3 regions of the Negadavirga shengliensis genome follow, and region 1 is predicted to be linked to each of the others. Evidence: riboswitches for the same ligand, from Rfam matches in the RefSeq annotation. Region 1 holds a riboswitch; each other region holds the start of a gene.

The links. Region 1 has a riboswitch for S-adenosylmethionine ahead of ACFPFU_RS04815 (trans-sulfuration enzyme family protein). Riboswitches for the same ligand answer to the same signal wherever they lie in the genome.
Region 2: another riboswitch for S-adenosylmethionine. It lies ahead of ACFPFU_RS09265 (O-acetylhomoserine aminocarboxypropyltransferase/cysteine synthase family protein); the one in region 1 lies ahead of ACFPFU_RS04815 (trans-sulfuration enzyme family protein).
Region 3: another riboswitch for S-adenosylmethionine. It lies ahead of ACFPFU_RS11820 (homocysteine S-methyltransferase family protein); the one in region 1 lies ahead of ACFPFU_RS04815 (trans-sulfuration enzyme family protein).

The regions. Positions count from the first base shown of each region.
Region 1 covers NZ_JBHSJJ010000002.1:467,025-470,303, reverse strand. The annotation lists gene ACFPFU_RS04820 (serpin family protein) at 1-465, opposite strand, end outside; gene ACFPFU_RS04815 (trans-sulfuration enzyme family protein) at 828-2,003, opposite strand; SAM riboswitch class I at 2,132-2,234, opposite strand; gene ACFPFU_RS04810 (SGNH/GDSL hydrolase family protein) at 2,332-2,979, opposite strand.
Region 2 covers NZ_JBHSJJ010000004.1:372,123-375,401, forward strand. The annotation lists gene ACFPFU_RS09260 (homoserine O-acetyltransferase family protein) at 1-149, opposite strand, end outside; gene ACFPFU_RS09265 (O-acetylhomoserine aminocarboxypropyltransferase/cysteine synthase family protein) at 155-1,462, opposite strand; SAM riboswitch class I at 1,679-1,788, opposite strand; gene ACFPFU_RS09270 (acyloxyacyl hydrolase) at 1,910-2,971, shown strand; gene ACFPFU_RS09275 (DUF305 domain-containing protein) at 3,147-3,279, shown strand, end outside.
Region 3 covers NZ_JBHSJJ010000006.1:24,006-27,284, reverse strand. The annotation lists gene metH (methionine synthase) at 1-464, opposite strand, end outside; gene ACFPFU_RS11820 (homocysteine S-methyltransferase family protein) at 466-1,512, opposite strand; SAM riboswitch class I at 1,582-1,682, opposite strand; gene ACFPFU_RS11815 (hypothetical protein) at 2,006-3,279, opposite strand, start outside.

The sequences.
Region 1 (3,279 bases):
TTCCGCCCGGTAACTATTCATCACGGTTTCCTTGAAAGGAGGGAAAATCTCATATTCCTCTTTGTACCAGATGGCATTGGCAATAGACATTTTAACTTTAGGATCGAGATCCATGAGGAACTGGGTGAGCTCTTTGGCCGCCTTGTTGGCCTCCTCCAGCCCCATCCCCTCATATCGCAGTATCCGTACAAATTCTTCCAGCACTTCCCCCTCATTGCCATTCATGGTCATGGAAAGGGCTTGATGTATACTGTAGGGGCTAAAAAATTGATTGACTGCCTCCGTTTTTTGGAGCTGGTGAAAAAGGTCCAGTGCAAATTTGGAGCTGCTGAATACCATTTCCTTTTCATAGCCCTGTAAGGTCCTGATATTGGGGGTAAGGGCCTCTTCTGCAGATCCGCCCCAGTCGCAGGCAGCGAGATGGAGAACAGCGAAAAGTGATAAAAGTGCATACGGGTTTCTCATAGTCGGGATTATTTTTAGCGGCTTTAAAATAGTAGACGGTAGGTTTGCCCATAACGCTACACCTTACCGAAAAAAATACAAACAAAATAGAGCGGTCAGCGGAAAGGACCGTATGGGGCTTGGACCCAAGTGTTTTTCATTAACCCGGTCTTGGATGGCCGCACCATGATCCTGTTTCCAACTTTTCGGTCGGCCCCAAGTGCAACCGGATGTAACGGTAACTCCTTAAATGGTCGGGCTCTCCGATTATTTTAAGGGAAATTGAGATAAAAATGAATAAGCTTAGTTTTAAGGGAGATAATTTTATAACAAGATCCTGTTAATAAAGCCTTGTTGAATGCCGTGTGATGGCGCACTTTAGATCACCTGGATAGCACCAGTGCCTTCTCAATATCGCCAATGATGTCATCCACATGCTCAAGACCCACAGAAAGCCTCACCAAGCCGTTGTGTATCCCGACCCTTTCTCTTTCTTCCTCGGTCAGCTTGCTGTGGGTGGTGGAGGCAGGGTGGGTGATGATGCTTCGGCTGTCACCCAGGTTGGCGGTGACGGTGATCATCTGTAACTGGTCAATGAACTTTTGGGCACGGTTCAAGCCTCCTTTCAAGGTCAGTGTGATAATGCCCCCACCGTGCCGCATTTGCTTTTTGGCAAGATCATACTGGGGGTGGGAGGGGAGAAAGGGGTATTTCACCGTTTCTATATCCTGGCTATGTTGGAAGTATTCAGCTATTTTCAAAGCATTTTCACAGTGCCTGTCCATCCTTACGGCCAAGGTCTCCATGCTCTTGGCAAGTACCCATGCATTGAAGGGGGATAAAGACGGCCCCGTATGTCTCATGAAAAATTGTACGTCGTCTATCAATTCCTTTTTACCCAAAATCAAGCCACCCAGCACCCTGCCCTGCCCGTCTATGTATTTGGTGGCGCTGTGGGTAACGATATGCGCTCCCCATTTGGCAGGCTGTTGCAGATAAGGTGTGGCAAAACAGTTATCCACCACCAGGATAAGGTTATGGGCATTGGCAAAGTCGGCAATATATCCCAGATCAATGATTTCCAGTCCCGGATTGGAAGGGGTTTCGATGAAAATCATCTTGGTATTCGGCCTAACCAGTTTGTCCCAGTTGGCGATATCCACAATATCGCCGTAGGTATGGTCAATACCCCATTTTGGAAAAACCCTGGTCAGCAACTGATGGGTGGATCCGAACAGGGACCGGGAAGCCAAAATATGGTCACCTTGGCTGAGCAATGCAGCCATGCTGCCAAACATGGCGGCCATTCCGGAGGCGGTGGAGACGCCGGTTTCCGTACCCTCTGCCGCACAGACTTTGGAGATCAGGTCACTGGTATTGGGATTGGCATAACGGGAATAGATGTTGCCGGGAATTTCGTCCGCAAACATTTGCCTGGCCTGTTCGGCAGAATCAAATACAAAACTGGAACTCAGGTATATGGGAGCGGAATGCTCTCTCTGGTCGGAAGCCGAATCGGCGATCCTGATAGCTTGTGTTTCAAAATTCTTATAAGACATCAGTAAAATGTTTTCTTAAGGATAGGATACAATTATTTGTCCCAAATAATAAATAAAAGGGCAAGGCAGAATGGTTGGAATGTGGGGGTTCGAAAAAAGAAAAGAGAATGTATGCTGTCATAATTTCTAATTTATAGGTCCCTTTATTGGGCAGGTTTTGGCACCTTTCCTTTGTCCGGAAGGTTGCCAGAGGGTCCAAGAGCCTGTTCTCTCGCCTCTTCTTTATAAATCAGTTGCCTGAAATGTGAATGCAAAGTAAATGCAGCCAAAACTGAATTCCAAATGTAATGAGGGATTTTGCCAAAATAAAAGCATTTCCCCTTCAAGACTACAAAAACTCCTGTATTACCTCTTTCCAGATATCATACCCCTTTCTGTTCATATGCAGGTTATCTTCCAGAAAAATATCCGTAAACGGTTTATTGTCTTCGTCCAGCATTTTTGTCCAAACGTCAGCATAGGAGACGTTTTCCTTTACCACACTGTAGGTTTTCATCTCCTGGTTCAGGGCGACGTATTGTTCTGCCAATTCCCAACGGGCGATACTGGGCTTGGCGCTGATCAGGATGATCTGGGAATCAGGCAGTTTTAGTTGGATTTGGGTTACAATGAGATTGAGGGTTTCGATGATTTTTTGGGCGTCCTTTCCGGCCGCAATATCATTGTCACCTTCATAGATAAATACCTTTTTGGGTTGGTAGTCTAAAATCAACTCGTCAATATAATAAAGCAAATCACTGGCGTGTGACCCGCCAAAACCTGCATTGACTATTTGGTGATCAGGAAAATCCTCGGGAAGGTCACGCCACATCCTGACGCTGGAGCTTCCGGTAAACAATATTGCCCCCGCGTGCTCGTCGTGGGGAAAATCGGTGTTGATCTCCTGCACCTGTTTTTCGAACCTCTCAGGGTCCTGGGCCAAAACGGCAAATTGGCAGATAATTAAGATCAAAATCAGCGAGGCAGGCTTTTTCATAAAGTTTTGTTTTTTTAGCGGTACCGAAATTAGGGGTTTTGTTTCAATATTGAAAACCCCGCCTGTCAAAAAGGGTGCCGTGTTGTACTGATTACGAACACCCGGGTGTTGATAAATGTACACGTGGTGTTGGCGTTTTCATCAGGCGTCAACTTTGTTATGGAAGGTTGGCGGTAGTTTTATTGTTGTTTTTCAGGAAGTTATCGGATATCCGTACAAGGAAGTTGCTTTTTTATCGTTACTTCTAAAGTTTAGCGTGACCTTTGTGAAACACATCATGCAGGATATATAAATTGTTTA
Region 2 (3,279 bases), on a different contig from region 1:
TTGTCTTTTTTTGGTGTCAGGTGTCCTTGTGTGGTATAACTGATCTGAAATCCGGGGAGAGTACCACCGGATTCCAGTACCAGGTCTTCATTGCAAGTGAAAATCTCTTGGGTCATTTCAGCGATCAGATACGGAGATTGAAGGTTCATATTTATTATTTGATTTTGTCAAAAGCAGCACTGAGGTCCGCTTTTATATCTTCTATATGCTCTATTCCCGAGGAAATCCGCAACTGCGTTGGCGTAACCCCCGCAGCCAACTGTTCTTCATCAGATAATTGCTGGTGGGTGGTGGCTGATGGCTGGATGATCAGTGTTTTGGCATCGCCCACATTGGCCAGGTGTGAAATCAGCTGCAGATTGTTGATGAATGCAGAAGCGGTCTCCTTTTCTCCCTCCAGTTCAAAGCTCAACACACCTCCGTAGCCATTTGGAAGGTATTTTTTTGCGGTTTGATGATATGGGCTTGAAGGCAGTCCCGGATAGCTTACTTTTCTGACTTGAGGGTGGTTCTCCAACCATTTTGCCAGTTCCAGGGCATTGTCTGCCGTTCGCTGAACTCTTAAAGAAAGTGTTTCCAATCCTTGCAACAACAGAAATGCATTAAAAGGACTCATGGCGGGTCCGAAATCCCGGAGTCCTTCTACTCTGGTCCGGATGGCAAATGCAATGTTGGGCAGGCCCAGCGGGTTGTTGTCTCCAAATGTTTCCCAAAAATTAAGACCATGGTAACCTTCAGAAGGCTCAGAAAATTGAGGAAACTTCCCATTGCCCCAGTTATAGTTGCCACCGTCTACAATGATACCACCAATGGAATTGCCATGTCCCCCGATCCATTTTGTAGCCGAAGAAACCACAATGTTGGCGCCGTGTTTGATGGGTTGGCATAAAAAGCCACCGGCGCCAAATGTGTTGTCAACCACCAACGGTATATCATATTTTTTTGCCAGATTGGCTACCTCTGCAAAATCAGGCACGTTGAATTCAGGGTTACCGATGGTTTCTACATAGATAGCCTTGGTTTTATCGTTGATTTCCGCCTCAAGATCCGCTGCTTTATCCGTTTTCGCAAACCTCGCCTCGATACCGATACGTTTGAAAGATACTTTGAACTGATTGTAAGTGCCTCCATATAAAAACGGGGAGGTAACGAAGTTGTCTCCCACAGTCAGAAAATTGTTAAGGGCCAAAAACTGTGCGGATTGGCCGGAAGCAGTGGCCACCGCCGCTACACCACCTTCCAATGCCGCCATCCTTTTTTCAAAAACATCTGTCGTAGGATTCATGATCCTGGTGTAGATGTTGCCGAATTCTTTCAAAGCGAAAAGATTTGCGCCATGTTCCGCTGAATTAAAAACATAGGAAGTGGTCTGGTAGATTGGAACCGCCCTGGCGTTGGTAGCTGAGTCTGCTTCCTGACCCGCATGGATCTGTAAAGTTTCGAAACGATAATTTTGAGACATGTTGTGTTTTGTTTTGAGGTTTATTAATTAGAACAGTTGTTTTCCATTGAAAAATATTTCCGCAGCAACCGACGGCCATATGTTTTTTGCAGTGTTTCAAAAACACATACAGCCATCAAAATGACAGATTCTAGGAATGAGGCAGGAAATATTCCTGTAACAGGAAGGTACGTTTTGTAGGGAAATTTGCTTGTGATATGAAACCATGCTCTTCAGAATTTATATATCCAAATGGCCTTAATGCCCCTTGGCAGGAATTGGCACCTTGGATTTTCCAGGTTGCCAGAGGATCACTGAGCCTGTCTCTAACCTCTTCTTTATAAATCCAAATACTTTAAAAAGTAAAAGGATGCTGCAAAATAAGCGCTCTTTCGCCTTATTTGCAATAATTTGCCACCAAAATTTTTAATTTTGAAACAAATATCCACGATTTCAGTGTGATAGGGTATGTATGAATTGAAAATCTCTTTTTTCTCATTGCTCCTGATTTTATATTTGGGAACACATGCTACTGCCCAGAAGGTCTCCAGGTGGACAGGGGAACTGCAAAAAGGCATTATCGTTGCCCATGCCACAGATCTGATTCCAGTGGCCGATTCCCAGCCCTTTGGCTTTCGTGCGGGCTTTGATGTATTGCAGAAAAGCAGGGATGCATGGCATGCATGTCATTGCCATCATTTTCTCGGAATAGATTTTTCATACCATAATTTCAATAACCGCGAAATCCTGGGAAGCGCTTTGTCCTTGTCGGGGGCATTCGAACCCGTTATATGGCATAATAAGAACTGGCTGCTGTCTGTAAGGTCCGGTATGGGTATCAGCTATATTACCAGAGTTTACGATGAAGAATTTAACCCGGATAATAATTTTTTCAGCAGCCCCATAAGTTTTCTGTTGTTTATTTCTCCGAAAATCAGTTACAAATTATCAGAACGCTGGATGAGTAGCCTTACGCTTCATTACAACCATATTTCCAATGGCGGTCAGAGGCAACCCAACAGAGGCATGAATTTTCCCACCTTAGGCATAGGGATATCCTATTTGGTACGGGATCTGGACTTGCCGGACCATGAGGCCGAAAAAGCAAGTAAAAAAGTAGCTTGGCATGCGGATTTTTTTGGTACGATGAGAGATGATCCCGTCAATCCGGGAAGGAAGCCTTCTTTTGGTGTATCTGCAGGAAGCATTTACCGGATAGGCAGGGTGAATGGATTAGGGGCGGGAGCGGAAATCAATTGGGACCTCGCAGCCAATGAAATCTCAGGAAGCGGCAACGCGGCTATCCTGGGTACCTATTTTTCCCACCATTTTCTCTTCGGCAGGTTTGATTTCAGTCAACGCATGACATGGTATATCCAAAAACCGGTTGGTTATCAGCCTGATAGGACTTTCTTTCAAAGGTATATTTTAAGTTATGAAATTTTTAAAGGGGTGCGTGTAGGAGTGGGTTTGAAAACACATGGCCACGTAGCGGAGAATATCGATTTCCGTATAGGATGGCGGAAATAGGGAGTGGTTTGTTCCGGGTTTCCCCGTTGCTATTATTTCAGTAAAACGCTGATTGAAAAGCTTGCTCTGGCGTGGAAGAGGCATACTTTTTGCGTCTTAAACCTGCATGAATAAAACCCATATTTCCTTACCTCAAATAGATATTTGGATTTCGATAAAACTAAAGCCATAGCAAATGAAAAACACCAACTATCAGAAGTTTTTAATCATGCTTACGGCATCTTTTATGATAATGTATGCTGTGATGTATTTGAATGTTGACACAGTTGATCATGTATATCTGAGCACGACGAGGTTATACATGACTT
Region 3 (3,279 bases), on a different contig from region 1:
AAAGCCATCACCACGACTGCGGCGCCAAAGCGTTTAACGGTCTTCGCCTGTTGGATAAATTCTTCCTCTCCGTTTTTGAGACTGATCGAGTTGACAATGCCTTTTCCCTGTACGCATTTCAGGCCTGCCAATATGATGTTCCATTTAGAACTGTCTATCATCACGGGGATTCTACTGATTTCGGGCTCGGAAGCGATAAGGTTCAGAAATTTCACCATAGCTGCCTCCCCATCCAACATGGCCTCATCCATACACACGTCCAAAATTTGGGCACCGCCTCTTACCTGGTCCAAAGCCACTTCCAGGGCCTGGTCATAGTCTCCGTTCAGGATAAGCCTGGCAAATTTTTTCGATCCGGTCACATTGGTCCTTTCCCCTATGTTCACAAAATTGATCTCAGGGGTAAAAACCAAAGGTTCCAAGCCGGAAAGCCGCAATACGTTGTTGTTTGGGTAACTACTCATTCTACTGTATTTCAGTAAGCGAAGGATTTAATTTTCTTGGGGAATATTCGGCCGCCAGAGCGGCAATTTCCCTGATGTGATCGGGTGTGGTACCGCAACAGCCTCCCAGGATATTCACCCAACCTTCTTTGATAAATTCTTTGACCTGGTCTTTCATTTCTCCCGGTCCCTGGTCATATTTGCCAAATTCATTAGGTAATCCGGCGTTCGGATAGACGCTTACATAATAAGGCGCCCTCTCCGCCAATACTTTGAGATAAGGCCTGAGTTCCTTAGCCCCTAATGCACAATTGAGCCCTATACTTAACAAAGGAACATGGGACAACGAAATCAAAAAAGCCTCCGTGGTCTGGCCGGACAGGGTTCTGCCCGAAGCGTCTGTAATGGTTCCGGAAACCATAATAGGAATACCTCCTTCAAGGGGATCAAGCGGTATGCCTCTTTTTTCATATACTTCCTGTATGGCATACAATGCAGCTTTGGCATTCAAGGTGTCAAACACTGTTTCCACCAGTAATATATCCACGCCCCCGTCCAGTAATCCTTCTACCTGTTCCTGATAGGCTGCAGACAGTTGATCAAAAGTGACCGCGCGGTAACCGGGGTCATTCACATCAGGAGAAATGGATGCCGTCCTGTTGGTGGGGCCTATGGCACCGGCCACAAAGCGGGGTTTTTCAGGGTTTTTATCTGCATATTCCTCCGCCACTTCCCGGGCTATCTTTGCAGATTCATAATTGAGTTTATAGGCGAGGTCTCCTAGGCCATAATCCTCCTGAGCGATGGAAGTGCTGCTGAAAGTGTTTGTTTCCACTATATCCGCGCCCGCGTCAAAATATGCCCTATGGATATCTTTTATGATTTCCGGGCGGCTGAGTGAAAGGAGATCATTATTCCCCTTCAGGGATTTTTTGATCTGGTATAGTTCTTCTGTACGAAAATCTTCTTCCTTAAGGGCATGACGCTGTATCATGGTACCCATGGCACCATCCAAAATCAAAATTCTTTTTTTAATTTCCTTAAGCAATAAATCGGTTCTGTTCGGCATACTGTTGTCATTTAAAAAGCCTATGCGAGTATGAACCGGGAAGAAAAATAGAATATCTATATCTTATGCGGCTCATCTTTATCCGGCATTTCCGGAACGGGAATTAGCACCTTGTTAATCAGGTTGCTAAGACATCATAGGGCCCTTCCCTCCGTCTTTCTCGATAAGCGATCTCAAAATTAACATCATTTTGTGGAAAAAATACTCCATATAAAAAAAACTTTAAATTTTTTTCGTTTTATACGGATCATTTTATCGAAATGCGAATTTTAATCTGTGAGGAGAAGGGACGTCAGCTGCACCTGGGTTTTTGAAACGGCAGCATTTTGTGGGTTAATAAAACAACATCACTTTTTCTGTTTCTCGGCGTCGGCACCAAAAAATACTATCCTCGAATACAGGGTTTTTGTTCTGGTAATGGATCAATGGTTCATGTAAAAACGGTTTCGGCCACAGCCAGCTTGAGGATATCCCCCACCGAAAATCATCCCCTTCAGGGCCGGATGCCGAGCCCGAACTGCAAATAGGGACCGGACATATAATTGGCCATGGTAAGGCCTCCCAGCCTGTATCGGCTTAATGGAAGTTCATAACCGAAATGGGCTGAATAAACCAGGTTAAACATTTTTGTGTTCAAAGGCATGGCATAAGCCAGGTAAATTTCAGGTTTGGCCATTATACCCCGATTGGACAGATAGCCATCAAAATCCGGCTCCTCAAAAAGCAGGGGAAAGTCAGGTTTCACCTTGTGTTCCAATGTATACCTGATATTTCCATATCCTAAGCCCCCCAGGCCGCCCAGCTCGACGTTTTTCCTTTTAAACAACAGGTAGCCGTAATTAAAGTACAGTCTTAAACTATTAAGGGTTTGGTCGTATTGCTCATTGGCAGGTCCCGTATTGGCAATATTGAACACATCAACACCATACATCCTTCTTCTGTTTTCACCGATAACTTTGATACCCAAGTTGCCGGGAATCCTGGATAAAGGCTGCATACCATTGGCTTCCAACAGTTCGTTGAACCGGGTAGGTGTTCTGAAGTTCATGCCATAGAAAAAATGAACCCCCAAAGCCGCATCGGGAAAAAAAAGACTCCGGTCAGGCATGGATATTCCGGCTCCCATCCTGAAAAAGGCGCCACTTTGTAAATTGTCAAAATTAATTCCGTTTATACTCCAGGAATCCTCGAAGGGGCTGAAAGCATAACCGAATTTTGCCATGAGTTCCAAGGTCTCCTCCATGCCTGGCAAGTCAAAGTCATACCCTAACTGGAAACCTATCTCGGTAAGAAACCCGCCCATTTTATGGGTTCCTTTCTGGATGTCTTTTTTTCTCAACACAAACCCTTGAGACGGATTTTGCAGGAAGGGTCCCAGTTCGTCTATCCTACGTTCATCTTTCAGCATTTGAAAGTTCAAATAACCGCCCCCCATGGACATGTAGTGGACGAGGTGAAACCTGCCTTCCTCCGTGAGCGAATAGCCGATGTTCATATAGAACCTGGTCGTCCTGTGATCTATCTCATATTCTCTGAAAAGGGATTTAGGTCCGTTGTTGTGGTACAGTTCAAAACCCAATATAAAATCATTAAACCTATATTGATAGCCCATCCCGGTAGAACTGTAACCGCTTCTGAGCGGCGAGACACCTTTGTTCTGAAGCATTTCATTGAATTCCCGTACATTGGCGCCCGAAGAACCCGCTATAAAATACAAGGTAGATCTTTTGGTATGATCTGACTGCGCTTGCAGATACTGAAAACTGA